Regions from separate parts of the Pseudoalteromonas sp. DY56-GL22 genome, predicted to be linked through region 2. Evidence: predicted binding sites of a transcription regulator. Region 2 holds the regulator's gene; each other region holds the start of a gene.
The links. The regulator FliA, encoded in region 2, starts transcription of late flagellar genes. The targets are predictions, from matches to a motif close to CTAAAGNTNNNNNNNNNNNNGCCGATA.

Region 1 (6,094 bases), on a different contig from region 2:
ATTAGAATTTTAACGTTTTGTCCGAGAACTTCCTGTTGCTGCCAGCCAAAAATAGCTTCTGCAGATTTATTAAAGCTTAAAATTTTTCCTTTAATGTTAATAGTCACAATGCCATCAATAGCTGTACTTAAAATAGCATCTAAACGAGATTCTTCGGCAGATTTCTCCACCAACAGCATACGATAGCGAACCATTCCATTGATAATGCCTACGAGTGCAGTTAATAAAACGGTGGCAAACGCGACGCAAATAGCAATAAGTTCAATATGTGATGTATCAACGTTATCGGATAAGAGGGGCGAAGTCGCAACAAAGCGAGTCGCAGCCATTCCCATGTAATGCATACCGGCAACGGCAAAACCGAGAATAATGCTGCAAATTATTCTACTTTGAAAGTTAGATAAACGCTTAAAATGGTCACTCAAATGAAAGCGAGTGTATAAGCCTATGAATGACAGGCCAACAGCGACAACAATAGATGCAGCGAACCACCAAGGGTCATAACGTAACAATGGACTCATTTGCATCGCACCCATGCCTGTATAATGCATGGTGCCAATACCTGCACCTAATAATACAGAACTGACTAGAAGCTTTAACGTTTTTGGGATCTGGGTATTACCCTTGCGCCGAAGAAAAGAAAATGCTGTTAAACACGCGAAAAATGCCGGTACAAACGAAAAGAATGTTAAAGTCGGATCGTAGTTAATTGTTGTGCATAGTGAAAATGCCAGCATGCCAATGAAGTGCATACTCCAAATACCACCAGATAAAACCAGTGCGCCAGTACCATTGGCGAGTTGACGGTAAGAATTAAAGTTAGTTTTATTTGCAAGATCAATAAGGTGTAAAGAAAAATAAGCGGCAAAGACGGCCGTGGTAATCGACAAAAGGACTAGAGTCGGGTCGTAGGTACCGTTTATTAATAAATCTGAACTTTGATCAGTAAGAAAAAATTCTGCTAGCATAGAATAAGTTAAAGGCTGCATGTGCTTTCAGTCTAATACAATTTAAAATTTATTAAGAGTAAAAGATGTGAAATTAATGAATTTAATTATTTTATATTAGCTATAAATGCTTAGTTTTAAATTCATATTTTTTATCCATAACTTTTTATCACTAGATACTGTTAACGCGTCATGCGTTTGACGAATACGACAACGAATAAAGCGAGTGAAAAGCTCCCACAAAATGCTTCAACTGCTGCAATAAATCGAGAGAAACCAATAGGTGTTATGTCACCGTAACCTAGAGTCGTAAAGGTAACAACACTAAAATAAATGCTATTTAGAAATGCAAATAAATTGTCTTCAATAGAGTTAGAAAAATCTAATCTTATTAGCGTATCTTGATAATTCACCCCAAATAAAAAATAACAGAGTGCACAACAAATAATAAGCGACAAACTAAAACGAATGACATTCTCAGGCTTTTCGCCATAGCCGCATAACATATCGATAAAGCTTGAAGTTATTTGTTTACTTGAACCTTTAGGGTATTGTGCATGACGCATGCGCAATTCTTTATAAGTAAAGTTACCAGCAAGCTCAAATAGTCCTTGATTTTCAGAAGCTTTTCTTAAATTACGGTATATTTCTTCAGATTGTTCGAATAAGTCTCGTGCTTCTGAGTTGTGCTTATTCTTGCGGGCTTTAATGGCCGCCGTTTCTTGCAGTAATTGGTCGCCTAGCTCGATATTATCAATTCTGCTGTCGTTGAGTTTGATACCTAACAAGTTGGTATTTCTTAAGTCACAGTAATGCAAACTAGCACTGTGAAGGTTAGCTTTCATTAGTGAGGCATTAGCAATCTTATTATTAAATAAATGAGCGCCCGTTAAATTTGCTCGATAGAAGTTGCAGTAAGAAAGGTTATAGCCCTCTTCATCATCCTGTTTGATTAAGTTAAGCCCAGAAAGATTTGCTCGCTTTAATTGTAACCCTTCTAGTAAGCCTCCTTTTTTGGCATAGCGTTCTAATTTTTGGGTTAGATCTAGCCCTGATTTATCAAATTTACTATCATGCCAAAAGCAAAATCCAGAGCCCATATCTGTTTCTTGGCACTTGTTACCTGTTGGTGAGGTATAACTACAACATGGTTTGTCAGGCATAAGGATGAAAACTTATTTGTGAGTCATCTTTATAGATTAGCAGCTATTTAGCAGGGTAAAATGGAATCTCTCATTTTTTTATTAATTGAATTGGCTTACTTTTGTTGGATTACACCCTAAAGCGCAGTAAACGCAGAACAACCGTGGCAATTAAAGTTGCTGAGCAGAAACTCACTGTGTATGCGCCTTTTTATGTTCCACAAACTGAAATAGATGCCTGGCTAAACACTAAGCAAGATTGGGTCGCTGAACAAATAGCAAAGCAATCTATGCAAGCTGAGCGTCGCCAATTGCCATTAGTAAACGCCACTATTAAGTTGTTTGGGCAAAACGTCCCAATAGTATTCGGCAAAGGCCCGAAAAACACTTGGCAACAAGATGCGCGGCCTCAGCTTACCTTACTAATATCATCACGTGTCAAACATCAAGAGGCTAACTACCTCGCTTTGCTTGAGCAGTTTATGCATGAAAAGCTTGAGAGCTATATCGAAATGCGAGTGCATGATTACTGCTTGCAAATGTCTGAGACGTTGCCTACAAAGCTTAAAATTCAACATTATAAACGTCGCTGGGGCAGTTGTAACAAACGCCGTGAGCTGACTTTTAATTTACATTTAGCAAGTGCGCCAACCTGGGTGATTGATTATGTAGTTGTCCATGAGCTTGCGCATCTTTTACATATGAATCATAGCGCTAAGTTTTGGCAACGTGTGAGCCAGTTTTATCCAGACTATAAAAAAGCAGAGCAATGGTTAAAAGCGAATGGGAGCAGTTTGAGTTGGTAGATTAAGTTAGCGAGAGTAAAGCTAGAAAGAGTAAAGCTAGAAAGAGTAAAGCTAGAAAGAGTAAAGCTAGAAAGAGTAAAGCTAGAAAGAGTAAAGCTAGAAAGAGTAAAGCTAGAAAGAGTAAAGCTAGAAAGAGTAAAGCTAGAAAGAGTAAAGCTAGAAAGAGTAAAGCTAGAAAGAGTAAGAGTGGTGGAGGGAGCTGGATTCGAACCAGCGAAGGCTGAGCCGTCAGATTTACAGTCTGATCCCTTTGGCCGCTCGGGAACCCCTCCACACAAATTTTTACTATTGCATTTGGCCCCACTTCACTGAGAAGAAAAGTGGTGGAGGGAGCTGGATTCGAACCAGCGAAGGCTGAGCCGTCAGATTTACAGTCTGATCCCTTTGGCCGCTCGGGAACCCCTCCAATGCAACGGCGCTGATAATAGCAAACTGATTATTTAAGTAAAGAAAAAAACTAAAGAAAAATGCATAAATGCCGATAACTGGTTAATCAAGAAACTATTTGGCTAAAGACTATGCAAATTGATGGTTTGTTGCTCACAGAGAGTCAACTCGATAATCGTCTAAATAAAAGTGTTCACGAGCACCGCTCTGGAGAGTTTGCTTTATTACTCGCAATGCTTTCTCATGATGCGCTCGATTTTAGCCAGTTCCACCTACCAAAAACTGAATTAAGCAATCCTGAAGTATCTGAGTCTGCTCTGCGTACTGAATTAGGTGCTGGTCCTACACAACCATTAGCTCCCGAACAGTTTGATATGCTAATTGGGCAAGAAAATGCATTTAGACTATTGCAAGGTGGTTTATCAGATATAAAATTACGTCATTGCTTAAATCCAGAGCCTTTGAATGTTCGTGATGATAAGCAACATGTGCCGCTAGAAGTGATTGATAACTGTGAGCCAGCAGTTAGAAAACGCTTTTATGAAAAAAACAAACCCGTTGAGCGCCCACAAATCGACGCTGCCGCATTTTATGATAGTCTTACTAATGAGGCGATACATCAACCTCTGCATTTGGCGACAGCTTAGCATTCGAGGCTTAATCGAATTGTCATAGACTATGAATAAACTTAATAAAAAGTACAGCTAAATTAAGATGCGCTTGTTATAATAGCAGTCTATGGCTTAATGCCATTGTCATTGAACCAAGTTACTAGGACTATAATGAAGAAAACATTCACGCTAAACCACGAGAAAATTAAATACCCTCGTATGGTTGATGCAGCCAAGCACGAAGTAAAAAAATACTTGAAACGTGAGCGTAATAAAACACTCCCAGCAGGTGCCGACTATTGGGCGTTTGACTGTAAGTTTGGTGAATCAGCGGATGAGGCCAATGTCGTTCACGTGGCAGAGATTAATAAATGTATTAGCGATATTGAAGCAAAAGAGCTTACATCGTTTTATGTTGAAATCTTAGCGCGTCCTGCACAGCGTCAACATCAAGAGTTTGACGAAGAGTAATACGAATATCAGTTCGCAGTAATACTCTAAAACAAAAAAGGGCCATCAGGCCCTTTTTAGTTTTAGTAATCAATTATCGCGCAAACGGATCGGCATTTATTTTTTCTATGTACCAATTGCCTTTTTTACGCATCATTTTCACACTGCGCATATCATCAATTTTCTTACCATTAAAATAACCCGTAAAAATCAAATTGATGTTGGCTTTATCGCCATACTGTTCGCGCAAGCTCATGTTAGTCATATCGACTTCAATCACCACTTCATCGTATTGCATATTGACTAAGTTGCGAGCGAACTGCCCAGCGGTACCATAAGATTTCATAATTCGCGCCATTTTCGGCGTGGCGTATTCCATCGCTTTATTTAAATCGTTTTGGTTATACAAAGCATCAAAATAGAGGGTCGCTACGTTACCAGGGGTGTTTTTTTCACCTTTTGGTGCATCTTCAGAGCCGCAACCGGAAAGAATGCTGCTACTTAAAAGGATAAAAATTAAAAGTATATTTTTCATTGTTGTAGTTTTTCGAGTGAACTTAAAATAAAGTGTGTGACTAAATGAGCATGATGTAAAGTTAACTCGGTAAAATTAATAGTTTTATTTATTTTGGATAATAAAAAAGGATACATGTTTGCATCCTTTTTAAAAACTAAGAGATTCTTGGTGATTACTGAACAAGCTCTTTATCGCTGAACTCTTCAGCAAATAATGGGCTTGATAAGTAACGCTCAGTTGCACTTGGTAAAATTACCACAATGTTTTTGTCTGCGTTTTCAGGTTTTTCAGCAAGGCGCTTTGCAGCAACTACTGCGGCACCTGAAGAAATACCCACTAAAATGCCTTCGTTTTTCATCAGTTCATGAGCCATGGCAATGGCATCTTCATTTGATACTTGCTCTGCAGCATCTACAACTTCTAAATCAAGGTTGCCTGGGATAAAGCCTGCACCGATACCTTGGATTTTATGAGGGCCCGGTTTAATTTCTTCACCAGCTAAAGTTTGGCTAATAACTGGCGAGTTAGTTGGTTCAACAGCAACCGATTGTACATTTAAGCCTTTCTCTAGTTTAAGGTAACGGCTAACACCTGTAATAGTACCACCAGTACCAACACCTGCTACGAAAATGTCGATTTTTCCGTCCATTGCTTCAAAGATTTCAGGACCTGTTGTTTCAAAGTGAATTTTTGGGTTAGCTGGGTTTTCGAACTGTTGTAAAAGAATGTACTTTTCAGGCTCACTTGCTTGAATTTCTTTTGCTTTTTGAATTGCGCCATTCATGCCTTTAGCGCCATCAGTTAAAACTAGGTTAGCACCTAACGCTTTTAATAATTTACGACGCTCAAGGCTCATTGTGTTAGGCATAGTTAGAGTTAGTTTGTAGCCACGAGAAGCCGCTACAAATGCTAGTGCAATACCAGTGTTGCCTGAAGTCGGCTCGATTAACTCTTTGTCTTTAGTTAAGACACCTGACTTTTCTGCTTCCCAGATCATTGAAGCACCAATACGGCATTTAACACTGAAGCTTGGGTTACGTGATTCTACTTTAGCAAAAACATTACCTGATGTTACGCGGTTAAGCTTTACAATTGGTGTATTACCAATCGTTAATGAATTATCTTCAAAAATGTTAGACATACTGTTCCCTTGGAAGCAATTTATTCAATCGTGATCAATGAGCTTAGGCTATTGATCTGTAATAGTCACACTTTACTGTGGTGAATAAAAAAC
Region 2 (6,094 bases):
ATCAAAAAGATGAAGCACAATCACTTGGCTATACAGTCGTTGATTCAGCAACTGTGGTTGCAACTCATATTAGTCAGTTACTTACTAATAGCGCAGCTTTACTGCTTGGTCATGAAGAAGTGCAAAACTTATTAGATATGTTAGCGAAGAGTCATCCTCGTCTTGTTGAAGGGCTGGTTCCTGACGTATTACCACTCACTACTATCGTAAAAGTGCTACAAAACTTACTCAATGAAGGGGTGGCAATTCGCGATATGCGCTCGATTGTTCAAACCCTTGTTGAGTATGGCCCACGTAGCCAAGACCCTGATGTACTAACGGCTGCAGTGCGAATTTCACTGCGCAGATTGATCGTTCAAGATGCTGTTGGTATGTCTTCTGAGATCCCTGTCATAACCTTGGCGCCTGAGTTGGAACAGATGTTGCATCAGTCACTTCAGAATGCAGGTGACGAAGGTGCCGGAATAGAGCCAAGCCTTGCAGAGCGACTTCAACAATCATTGAATGAAGCGCATCAAAACCAAGAAATGGCCGGTGAACCTTCGATACTGTTAACGTCAGGAATGTTAAGAACTGTGTTATCTCGCTTCGTTAAGTACACCATCCCAGGTTTAAGGGTGATGTCTTACCAAGAGGTACCAGACGAAAGACAGATTAAGATTGTCAGCTCAGTAGGCCAACAATAGGATAGTAAAGGGGTTGAACCATGAAAATTAAACGTTTTTTTGCTAAAGATATGCGCACAGCACTGAAAGAAGTGAAAGATGAACTAGGTGTTGATGCGGTTATTATGTCGAACAAAAAGCTTGCTAACGGCGTTGAAATCGTTGCAGCTGTTGATTACGACAAAGCAGCCCCGAAAGCCGAAGCTAAACCAGCAGTGGCACAATCAGCACCTGCTCCACAGCATAACTTTGTTAAACCTGAGCCAATGCGTGCTAAACCTGAGCCGCAAGCGAAAGTTGCTGATAGCCTTCAAGCGTTACTTGAGCGTCAAGCCCCACGCCCTCGTTCGCCAGAGCTTGCGTCAATGTTTAGTCAATCTGGTATTGATACGAGTGAACACTATCAAGCAAAAGAGCCAAGCTTTGAGCAGCAACAGCCTGAATATAAGCAAGCTCCTCGTTATCAATCGCAGGCAGCACCTCGTGTACAAACTCAAGCACATAGCTTAGGTTTTGATGACGATTTAGATTCTGGTTTTGATGATTTAGATTCACCCGCTGAGCACAAAAACTCAGCACCTGCGAATCAATCAGAAATGACGACCATGCGCGAAGAAATGAATGCGATTCGTCAATTACTTGAACACCAAGTATCTGGCTTAATGCAACAAGATATGGCTCGCCGCGATCCGACTCGTGCATGTATGATTGACCGCTTAGCGGGTATGGGCATTGAACGTGATGTTGCTGAGCAAATGGCCTGTTTCATTCCTGATGATGTATCACGTCAACAAGCGTGGCAAGCATTACTGCAAATGGTTGAAAACCAAATGCATACAACGAATAACGAAATCCTACGTCAAGGTGGTGTATTCGCATTAGTGGGCCCAACGGGTGTTGGTAAAACAACGACTGTTGCGAAATTAGCTGCACTGGGCGCACAAAAATATGGTGCTGATAAAGTGGCGTTGATCACCACTGATACATATAGAATTGGTGCCTACGAACAATTGGCTACTTATGGTCGTATTATTGGCTGTGGTGTTAAGCAGGTAAAAGATGCGAATGAATTAGCTGAAGTGCTATACCATTTACGTAATAAGCGTCTAGTATTAATAGATACAGCGGGTATGAGCCAACGTGATTTACGTTTAACTGAGCAATTAAACACCTTAATGCGTAATCAGCGTGTTGATATTCGTAGTTATTTAGTATTAAGTGCGACAGCACAGATAAATGTGTTGCAAGAAACCGTAAGACACTTTAAAAAGGTTCATCTAAGTGGCTGTATCTTCACTAAATTGGATGAATCTTTAAGTTTAGGTGAGATTATTAGTATAGCGATTCAAAATCGCCTGCCAATAGGGTATCTTACTAACGGTCAGCGTGTTCCTGAAGATATTCGCGTAGCGAATGCTGAAAAACTAGTGAAAAAAGCTGAACAATTGTATTTAAAACGAGCAAAAGCACAACATTCACGACGTCAAGCAGTAGCGTCGAACACAGTAGGGATGTATGATTAACACAGTATTAGATCAAGCAAGCGGCCTGCGCAAAATGAATCAAAATAATAATAGTGGCGTTAAAGTTATCGCTGTGACTGGCGGTAAAGGTGGAGTGGGTAAAACCAATGTTTCACTCAACACCGCAATCGCATTAGGGCAGCAAGGAAATCGTGTATTAGTACTAGATGCCGATTTAGGTTTGGCAAACTGTGACGTGATGCTTGGCCTTCGTGTTGAACGTAACTTATCTCATGTTTTGTCAGGCGAGTGTGAGCTTGACGAAATTCTCGTTGAAGGTCCTGCAGGTATAAAAATTGTACCAGCGACGTCTGGTTCGCAAAGCATGGTGGAATTAACACCATCTGAGCATGCAGGCCTTATCCGCGCTTTTAGCGAGTTAAACACTGAGTTTGATATTTTAATTGTCGATACCGCTGCAGGTATTTCTGACATGGTATTAAGCTTTTCTCGTGCAGCCCAAGATGTTGTTGTGGTTGTATGCGATGAACCTACCTCAATTACCGATGCTTATGCGCTTATAAAAGTGCTTAGCCGTGAGCATGGCGTATATAAATTTAAAATTGTTGCCAATATGGTGCGCAGTTTGCGTGAAGGGCAAGAATTATTTGCTAAACTTTCAAAAGTAACGGATCGCTTTTTAGACGTTTCAATGGAGTTGGTAGCTACCATTCCTTATGACGAGAACATGCGTAAATCTACGCGACGTCAAAAGGTGATTGTTGAATTATTTCCAAACTCACCAGCTGCGGTGGCGTTTAAAACATTAGCAACAAAAGCAGTTAAGTGGCCGATCCCTAATCAACCTTCTGGCCATTTAGAATTTTTCATTGAAAAACTAGTAAACGGCTAACTATGACAACATCGGTGAATAAAGCGATGGGATATCAATCAGCACAAAACTTAAATGCGATTGTTGAAAAACATGCCTCTTTAGTTAAAAAAGTGGCGTGCCATCTAATTGCTCGTTTACCTGCCAGTGTCCAACTCGATGATTTAATTCAATCAGGCATGATAGGCCTAATTGAAGCATCAAAAAACTTTGATGCTAGCAAAGGGGCTAGTTTCGAAACTTTCGCTGGAATTCGTATTCGTGGTGCGATGTTAGACGAAATTCGTAGAGGTGACTGGGCACCACGCTCAGTTCACCGAAATGCTCGCCTTGTGGCTGAAACCATTTCCGAATTAGAAAGCACGCTAAATCGTGAACCTAAAGATACAGAAGTCGCTGAAAAACTTGATATAACGCTCGATGAGTACCATCATATTCTACATGATGTAAATTCTAGTAAAGTATTAGGTATAGAGGACTTAGGCGTTGATGAAGACGTCATTACACCTGTAGGTCAGGATTTAGGACTAGACAAACCGTTTAATAACGTTAAAAATGAGCGGTTTAACCAGTCTCTATTAACGGCTATCCAATCGTTACCAGAAAGAGATGCACTTGTTTTGTCTTTGTACTACAACGACGAAATGAACTTAAAAGAAATAGGACACATACTCGATGTTAGTGAATCGCGTGTGAGTCAGATACATGGTCAGGCGATGATTAAGCTCAAAGCAAAAATCAATGACTGGATTAATTAGTAGTAAGTAAATATAGGTTCAAACCTCACCGGAGGATGTTTTGGATAAAAACATGAAAATTCTTGTTGTTGATGATTTTTCTACAATGAGACGTATCATTAAAAATCTATTAAGGGATTTAGGTTTTACCAATGTGCAGGAAGCTGACGATGGGTCAACAGCATTGCCAATGCTACAAAATCAAGAATTTGATTTTGTTGTAACAGATTGGAACATGCCAGGTATGCAAGGCATTGATTTGTTAAGAGCAATTCGTGCTGATGATAGCCTTAAGCATATTCCTGTATTAATGGTGACAGCTGAAGCGAAAAAAGAACAAATTGTTGCTGCTGCTCAAGCGGGTGTTAATGGCTATATCGTTAAACCATTCACTGCTGCGACACTTAAAACCAAATTGGAAAAAGTGTTTGAACGTTTAGGTTAATCTAAGGGGAGAGGCTTATGTCAGCACTAGCTGCGCCTCAAATAAGTTTAGAGCAAGCTCGTCAACTTGTTGAGTTTCTTGAAAATGGTGAACAAGAAAAAGCTGATCAGCTGATACTTGAAACAGCATCAAAAGAACAATCAGAGCTGTTTGCTGAAATCGGTAAACTGACGCGACAATTACATGAAGCGCTAAAAAACTTTGATCTAGATACTCGTCTTTCAGATTTAACTACCGATGCGATCCCAGACGCTAAGCAGCGCTTAAATTATGTTATGGAAATGACAGAAAGCGCCGCTAACAAAACCATGGATGCAGTTGAAGCTAGTTTACCTATAGCGCAACAACTTGCAGATGAAATAGCGACGATTAAACCAACGTGGGATCGTTTAATGAGCCGAGAAATAGAGCTCGGTGAGTTTAAAAAGCTATGTCATAGCTTAGATAATTTTATGAATAACTCGCATACTAAAACCGATGAGCTACAGGGCTTGATGACCAATGTGCTGATGGCACAGGACTATCAAGATTTGACGGGGCAAGTAATCCGTCGCGTCATTGAGTTAGTGCGAGAAGTAGAAGACAGTTTAATTAATCTCTTAACTGTGTTTGGCAGTCAAGAAGATGGTCATCAACAACAAGAAAAACAGGCCATAGAAAAAGCACCTGCAACAAGTGATACACTAGCAGGTCCTGAAGGGCCGATTATTGATAAAGACTCTCGTGATGATGTTGTCTCAGGACAAGATGAAGTCGATGATCTATTATCAAGTCTGGGCTTCTAAGAGGAGAGTAGCTGCATGAGCTTTGAAGTCGATGAAGATATTTTACAGGATTTCCTTGTTGAGGCAGGAGAAATCTTAGAGCTTTTGTCAGAGCAATTAGTTGAGCTTGAGAACAATCCCGAAGACAAAGATCTCTTAAACGCCATTTTTAGAGGCTTCCACACTGTCAAAGGCGGTGCAGGCTTTTTAAGCATGACTGAACTTGTTGATGCGTGTCACGGTGCAGAGAATGTTTTCGATTTATTACGCCAAGGTGTTCGCAGTGTCACTCCTGAGCTTATGGATGTTATTTTACAAGCTCTGGATACCATCAACGAAATGTTCGCAACGATTCAAAATCGTGAGCAACCAGAGCCTGCAGATCCTGCGCTTCTAGACGTTCTTCATAAATTAAGCCAACCACCTACAGCGGAAGAGCTTGCAGGTGAAGATGTATCAGTAGCAGACGATGTAGCAGTTGCACCTGAAGAACCTGCTGTTGAAGAGGCTGTTGTTGATGCACCTGAAGTAACAGCTAACACGGCAGCAGACAATATTGATGAAGATGATCCATTTGCGTTTGATATGTTGTTTGATGGCGGCGGTCTTGCTGATAGTAAGGCAGAACCACAGAATATTGATGAAATTACTGAAGATGAGTTTGAAAGCCTCCTCGATGAATTACATGGTAAAGGTCAAGGGCCAGCAGCGGCTGCTCCTGAAGCTATTAGCAGTGATAGTGATGACATCACCGATGATGAATTCGACAGTTTATTAGACGAATTACATGGTGTTGGTAATTTTGGTGAAGTAAAACAAGAAAATATAGCCAAACCTGAAACCGTAAAATCTGCACAACCAACTCCTCAAGCGCCAGCAGTAGATACTACAAGCAGTGACTCAGACGATGAAATTAGCGATGACGAGTTTGAGGCGTTGCTTGATGAATTACATGGTAAAGGTACAGCTCCACAGTCTTTAGAAACGGCTGCGCCAGAAAAAGCGCCTGAACCACCTAAAGCTGAACCTGCAAAACCGGCACAGCCAGCAGCATCAAAACCGGCACCTACTCCTAAGCCTGCCGCAGCTGCACCTAAACCGGCTCCAGCTCCTGCAAAAGCACCAGCA
Region 3 (6,094 bases), on a different contig from region 2:
TTTTGTGTTACTTGCTTTAGTTGCACAAATAACCGGACATAAACCGGGTAAGGCGTATCATAAAATAGCGAATGCGCATATTTATGAAAACCAACTTGAGTTGATGCGTGATGTACAACTTAAGCGAGAGCCTTTCGCGTCGCCAGAATTAAAAATAAACCCAAATATTAAATCATTAGAAGACATTGAAAGCTGGGTTACAAAAGATGATTTTGAAGTAGTAGGTTATCAGTGTCACGATGCAATTAAGTATCCGTTTTCAGTTTAAGAACAATAAAATTTAAGGAGAAATCAATGAAAGCAGTGATCCCAGTTGCTGGTCTTGGCACGCGTATGTTACCTGCAACAAAAGCAATCCCTAAAGAAATGCTTCCTATTGTTGATCGCCCGTTGATTCAGTACGTTGTAAATGAAGCAATATCAGCAGGAATTAAAGAAATTGTTTTAGTAACGCATTCAAGTAAAAACTCAATTGAAAACCACTTTGATACCAGTTTTGAGTTAGAAGCCACACTTGAAAAGCGTGTGAAACGTCAGTTACTTGCTGAAGTACAGTCAATCTGCCCGAAAGATGTGACTATTATCCACGTTCGTCAAGGTGAAGCGAAAGGCCTTGGTCATGCGATAAATTGTGCGGCGCCTATTATAGGTAATGAACCGTTTGTTGTTATCTTACCGGATGTTATCATCGATGATGTTGCGAGCGATCTTAAAAAAGATAACTTAGCTGAAATGATCCAGCGTTTTGAAACCACCGGTGAGAGCCAAATTATGGTTGAGCCTGTGCCGCAAAACGAAGTAGACAAGTTCGGTGTAGTAGACTTAGGTGATGTAACAATCAATCAAGGTGAAAGCGCCGCAATTTTGAATATGGTTGAAAAGCCTCCTATTGATCAAGCTCCATCAAATCTTGCTGTTGTGGGTCGCTATGTACTGAGCAAAAATATTTGGCCATTACTTGCAAAAACTCCAGCTGGGGCAGGTGATGAAATTCAATTAACAGATGCCATAGCCATGCTAATGGAAAAAGAAACGGTTGATGCATACTCTATGAAAGGTAAAAGCCATGACTGTGGTAGCAAAATTGGTTATTTAAAAGCCATCGTTGAATTTGCTTTACGACGTGAGGAATTCAAAGATGAATTGAGCGACTTCATAAAGTCGTTGGTTAAATAACCAATTCTATTTACTTAGTAATAAATTATGTTAAAAAAGTGCCTATATGGCACTTTTTTGTTATTTACAAGCAGCTGACAATTGTTGATTATTAACAAATTAGGGACTTTTCTGATATACCTTTGTCTTATAGGGTTGTTAAGATGAGTATGGTGATTAATTGCTCTAATTCAGTTAGTTAACTGAGTAATGAAAAGCATTAATAATTTTGCTGCAAATTGTTTATGTTATAAAGCTACTTTTTACTAACAACATGATTTGCAGCGAATTAAAGCACTAAACTGAAATTATAATAAAAACATAATGTTAGTGTTTATTTTCAATATCTTAAATTATCTTTTAGCTTTTGATGTACAGGTAAGTACTAACAGATAGTCTTCTTCAAAGTAAGAAGCAATTTTTTAACGGTACGTTTAAGAATCCTGATTATGAAAGATTACTTCAAGCCTTTTCGCTGCAGTATATACCTAATGGTGTTATTAACTGTTTCTGGTTGCAGTAATGAGCTGCTGCTAAGCTCTACCGTTAATTCTATGCAAAGTTTTGCACTTCGCTTAATCGATCCTATTTTTCAAATTAATGTAAAAACTAGTTCTGAGCTTCAATCAACGGCTACACAAAAAAATACCCTAGCCACTGCTGCTATATTAGCACCTACAAAACCTAATTATACTTTTGCGTTACAGTTAGCATCAGTTAGCTCTGAGACCGCAATAGAAGTCACCTTTCATAAAATGGCAAAACAAGCGCCTAGTATTTTTCAAGGTAAACCAATTTTGAATGTTGAAGTTGCAGACGTGCATGATAGAACTTTCTACCGCTTAAAGTTTGGAGGCTATAAGTATTTAAAAAATGCGAAAGCTGACTGCGCGGCTATTAAGCGACAAGGTATTGATTGTTGGGTTAGTAAATACACAGATAATCGAATTTATTTTTAGCGTCAAATATTCACTCTAAAGGTGGCATTTTTATTGCTAATATTTAAGTCTGTTTTTTAGAATTGACGTCACCATGCATTTTTCTATTTTCTCTAAATATTTATTGTTAACCATCTGCTTAACTGCTTTAACAGCATGTATGATGAGCCAAGAACAAAGCCAGCCTGTTTATACTGAACAGCAGGTACAGCAATTTGCTGCCGAGTGGCAAAATCAACAGCCTAGCATTGAACGTCTTGCTGCAATGGAAAAAGACCTTGCGTTGTTAATCGAGGTACTTTCGGCTAATAGTGATTTAACTGCACAACCATCGGCATTTGAGCCGCAAAATGATGTGATCTATCACCAAAGTGAGCAAATACAATCTCAGCAATCATCATCAATCGACTCATTAGAAACGATTATTGCTGCAAACAAAGCAGCAGAAGCAGGTGTGCAATTAGGTTTATATTTAACGCCGAAAAAGGTCAGACATCAGGTCTTGAACCTTAAACGTGATTATCCTGCTGTTTTAAATGACCTAGATTTTCGCTTTAAAACTCGTGAGCAAAAAGGGGTAACCTTGTATGGATTACGAGCAGGTCCATTTGCAAATTATACTCAGGCGACAGCTTTTTGTGAGATAGCCAAAAGAATGGGGCAAACTTGTGTGACAGCCCCTTTTATTGGGGAGATGCTATAAGTATCTTTCCTCTTGGAAATTAGGGGATTAACCTTAAAGTATTTGTTCTAGAGGTCGATAAAGCTTAAGATACAGCAAAATGGCTTAGCCATTTATTTATAAGGACTTAATATGAAATTACCTCTTTCTTTAATTGCATGCTCATTAGCATTTTCTGCTTTTTATTCTTATGCCACTACTGAATCTTTCAGTGCAACAGTAAAGGTTCAAAACTCAGTTGTTTTAACAAAAGGAAATGATCTAAATTTTGGTACTATTCGTGCCGTAGCCGATCCTTCAGGTGCTGCGCAAGCTGTTTTAACAATTAACCCAGAACCTGATGCAAGCCCTGTTTCAACAAGAACAGATGCATCTCCTGCGATTATTTCAATTATTGAGCAAGGGTCTCCTGCTTCATTTACGGTATCGGAAGCGGTGCCTAATGCGCGTTTGTCGATTACTGATCCTACAGCTAATATTTTAGCTTCTGATGGACAAGGTTTAAATGAGCCAAACTTTATTGTTGATGAATGGAAGTATTTTATTACTTCAGGCCCAAATGCAAATGCTTATTACCTTCCAGGCAGCCCAAACTTAACAGCAGATGCAGACGGCAGTGTTGAGTTTAACATTGGTGCCAATTTATCTACCTCAAATTCGGCGTCATCTGAGCCTTATCGTGATGTTGAGTATACCGGCACTTTCCAATTAGAAGTTGCTTACTAATAATACTAGGTAATTAGTCATGCGCTTTTTGCTTTTAGCTACTGTTTTATTTTGTGTGTTCTCAACACCCTTACAGGCTGCGAGCACAGAGCAACAAGCGCTTGATTTTGGTACTCTAGTTATTCTAGCTAATACAAATACCAGCTCTGTAATCGTCAAAGATGATGGCAGTATCAATACGCAGGGCTCGGTTTATGTTCTTAAAAATGGCCGCCCTGCAGAATTATTACTTACTGACTTTCCAGCTAGAACTCAGCTAACTATGAATCTAGTTGCCCCAGTTGACTTAACACATGATATCGATGGCAACTCGAGTGCTGGATTTTCTGTACGCCTTAATGGTTTTCCTAAATATGTGATTACCAATGAATTTGGTGAAGCAAAAGTATTTATTGGCGGTATTTTAACGACAGACCGTAGCGCTAAACCATACGCTGATGGTCAGTATTCTTCTACAACTTTTTTAGAAATATCAGTCGATTACTAAGGATAGATATGTTCGCAAAACGTCTTTTATGTGGACTTCTTTTTGTTTTTTTCAGTCAATATGCAACGGCAAACTTACTTATTTCACCAACGCGGGTTTCATTTGATGAGCGCCAACGAAGCGCAAAAGTCACCGTCATTAATAGCTCAGAAGAGTACCGTACATACCGCGTGGTATGGAGCGAAAAATTAGCGCTACCTGGTGGGGGCTATCAAACATTGAGTGAGCCAGTAACCACGAGCCTTTCTCCTATGGCACGCTTATCACCAAAGCAAATTCGCTTAGCACCTGGCGAAAGGCAAACGATTAAAATAGCAATTAGAAAGCCTAAGGATTTGGCTAAAGGGGAATATCGTTCCCATTTACTATTCCAAGCCTTACCAAATGAAGATAAGGCAGCTAAGGCTGGACTTAAAGTGAATATGATTTTGAGTTTTAGTATTCCAGTTGTATATCGTGAACAAGGTGAGCTGCCAAAAGTTACATTTCAAACTGCAGAAATAGTTGAAGATTCGGTGAACAAAAAACCAAAAATTGCCGTTAAATTAACTGAACAACAAGGTTTTAGTAGTTACGGTCGACTTAGCGCGTATGTTACTAATTCTGCAGGTAAACAAGAAAAAATCGCAGAAATCGGGAATCTAAGCCTATACCCTGAAATTGAACAAGCGACTGTGTTGTTAGATTTATTCTCTGGTAAACAGATGCCAAAACAAGGGAACATTGAGCTTAAATATCAAGGTGCCGATGAGTATGAAGGCGTCGATTTTGGCTCATATTCATTGCCTATTCGACATTAGGGATTAATGCGAAAAATTTATGAATCGCTTATTTGCGTTAGGGCTTATGCTATTAAGTCCTATCAGCGTTGCTAATTCGACTGTGAGTACAGAGGATGTACTAGCTAGACTCAATGCCATAAAGGCTAAGCTAAATGGCGAACAGCTTTACGCTACACAATCAAAGCATATACCTGCTGTTAATCATTCTGCAGATACCTTAGACGCTCAGCAACGAATTGCCACTGGGGAATTTTTGCTATTTTCAATTTATTTAAATGAAAATTACCTCGGTGAGATTTTTGCCCTTAAGTCTGATCAAGACATATTGCTGGGGCTTTCAGGGCTAGTTGATATCTTACAATTAGCAATCAATGTCGATATATCAGCCGAGAGGGCCGAAGGTTGGTTCATTAACACCAATAAAACCTTTCAATTAACAGCTCAAAAACAGTTGATTACAGATACAAAAAAGTGGCAGCTTACAGAACAACAAATTAGTGTTGATGATGATATTTATATAGAGGCAGCAGTACTCGCTGAGGCTTTAGAATTTCAGCATCGCTCTGATTACGCAAGCTTAGAGCTGTATATTGAAACTGAGTCTGTTTATCCGGTTGTCGCCCAAGCGCAGCGACATAAAAAACAACTACAAAGCTATAGTACTCAAAAGCAAGCAACTTTACCTTGGAAACCAAGCCCATACCAGGCCTTATCTGTCCCTGTGGCTGACTTACAATTGAACTATACCCAAGATAATGATGGTAGTCAGGCAAGTTACTCATTACTTGGCTCGCAAGATTTTGCATACCTTACTATGGAATACTTTTTATCGGGCCGTGAAAGTGATTTATTGAATAACTCAAGACTAACTTTCTCCAAGCAAGATGTGAATAATCAGCTGTTAGGTCCACTTGCTGCAAGTCTTATTGAGGTAGGTGATGTCACAGCTACGCAAGTTGGCAGCCGTTATAACAACCAGTACGGGCGCGGAGTTAAAATTTCGAATTATCAACTTGGGCAAGCAGTTAATAATAATCGAGTGAATCTAACTGGTGCAGTACAGCCAGGTTGGGATGTTGAATTATACCGCAATGGTATTTTAATTGAGCAGCAATTGAGCTTGGCGGATGGGCGCTATGTTTTTGCTGACGTTGATTTACTGTTTGGTGAAAATAACTTTGAGTTGATTTTTTATGGTCCGCAAGGGCAAGTAGAGCGAAAAACAGAATATTACTACATTGATGGTACGCAGCTTGAACAAGGGGAAGCAGTCTATGAGTTATCTTTTTCAGAGCAAGGCAAGCAGTTATTAGGTAATAACAGT

Region 1: NO991_RS18255 (VC2046/SO_2500 family protein) is a predicted target of FliA. The motif match lies at 3,353-3,379, and genes of this name have one in related genera.
Region 3: NO991_RS16410 (DUF4402 domain-containing protein) is a predicted target of FliA. The motif match lies at 2,830-2,856, and genes of this name have one in related genera.

The regions. Positions count from the first base shown of each region.
Region 1 is NZ_JANHZR010000010.1:91,038-97,131, forward strand. Features, by position in the region: gene NO991_RS18225 (MHYT domain-containing protein) at 1-968, opposite strand, end outside; gene NO991_RS18230 (ion channel) at 1,130-2,110, opposite strand; gene NO991_RS18235 (M48 family metallopeptidase) at 2,215-2,895, shown strand; partial or broken gene NO991_RS18240 (pentapeptide repeat-containing protein) at 2,896-3,060, shown strand; tRNA gene NO991_RS18245 (tRNA-Tyr) at 3,083-3,167, opposite strand; tRNA gene NO991_RS18250 (tRNA-Tyr) at 3,217-3,301, opposite strand; gene NO991_RS18255 (VC2046/SO_2500 family protein) at 3,414-3,929, shown strand; gene NO991_RS18260 (DUF6172 family protein) at 4,065-4,364, shown strand; gene NO991_RS18265 (hypothetical protein) at 4,438-4,878, opposite strand; gene cysK (cysteine synthase A) at 5,033-6,001, opposite strand.
Region 2 is NZ_JANHZR010000005.1:62,653-68,746, forward strand. Features, by position in the region: gene flhA (flagellar biosynthesis protein FlhA) at 1-686, shown strand, start outside; gene flhF (flagellar biosynthesis protein FlhF) at 707-2,188, shown strand; gene NO991_RS12410 (MinD/ParA family protein) at 2,181-3,041, shown strand; gene NO991_RS12415 (RNA polymerase sigma factor FliA) at 3,068-3,778, shown strand; gene cheY (chemotaxis response regulator CheY) at 3,819-4,202, shown strand; gene NO991_RS12425 (protein phosphatase CheZ) at 4,220-4,987, shown strand; gene NO991_RS12430 (chemotaxis protein CheA) at 5,003-6,094, shown strand, end outside.
Region 3 is NZ_JANHZR010000008.1:32,743-38,836, reverse strand. Features, by position in the region: partial or broken gene NO991_RS16430 (thymidylate synthase) at 1-268, shown strand, start outside; gene galU (UTP--glucose-1-phosphate uridylyltransferase GalU) at 295-1,176, shown strand; gene NO991_RS16420 (SPOR domain-containing protein) at 1,605-2,114, shown strand; gene NO991_RS16415 (SPOR domain-containing protein) at 2,188-2,796, shown strand; gene NO991_RS16410 (DUF4402 domain-containing protein) at 2,908-3,501, shown strand; gene NO991_RS16405 (DUF4402 domain-containing protein) at 3,521-3,988, shown strand; gene NO991_RS16400 (fimbria/pilus periplasmic chaperone) at 3,997-4,788, shown strand; gene NO991_RS16395 (hypothetical protein) at 4,808-6,094, shown strand, end outside.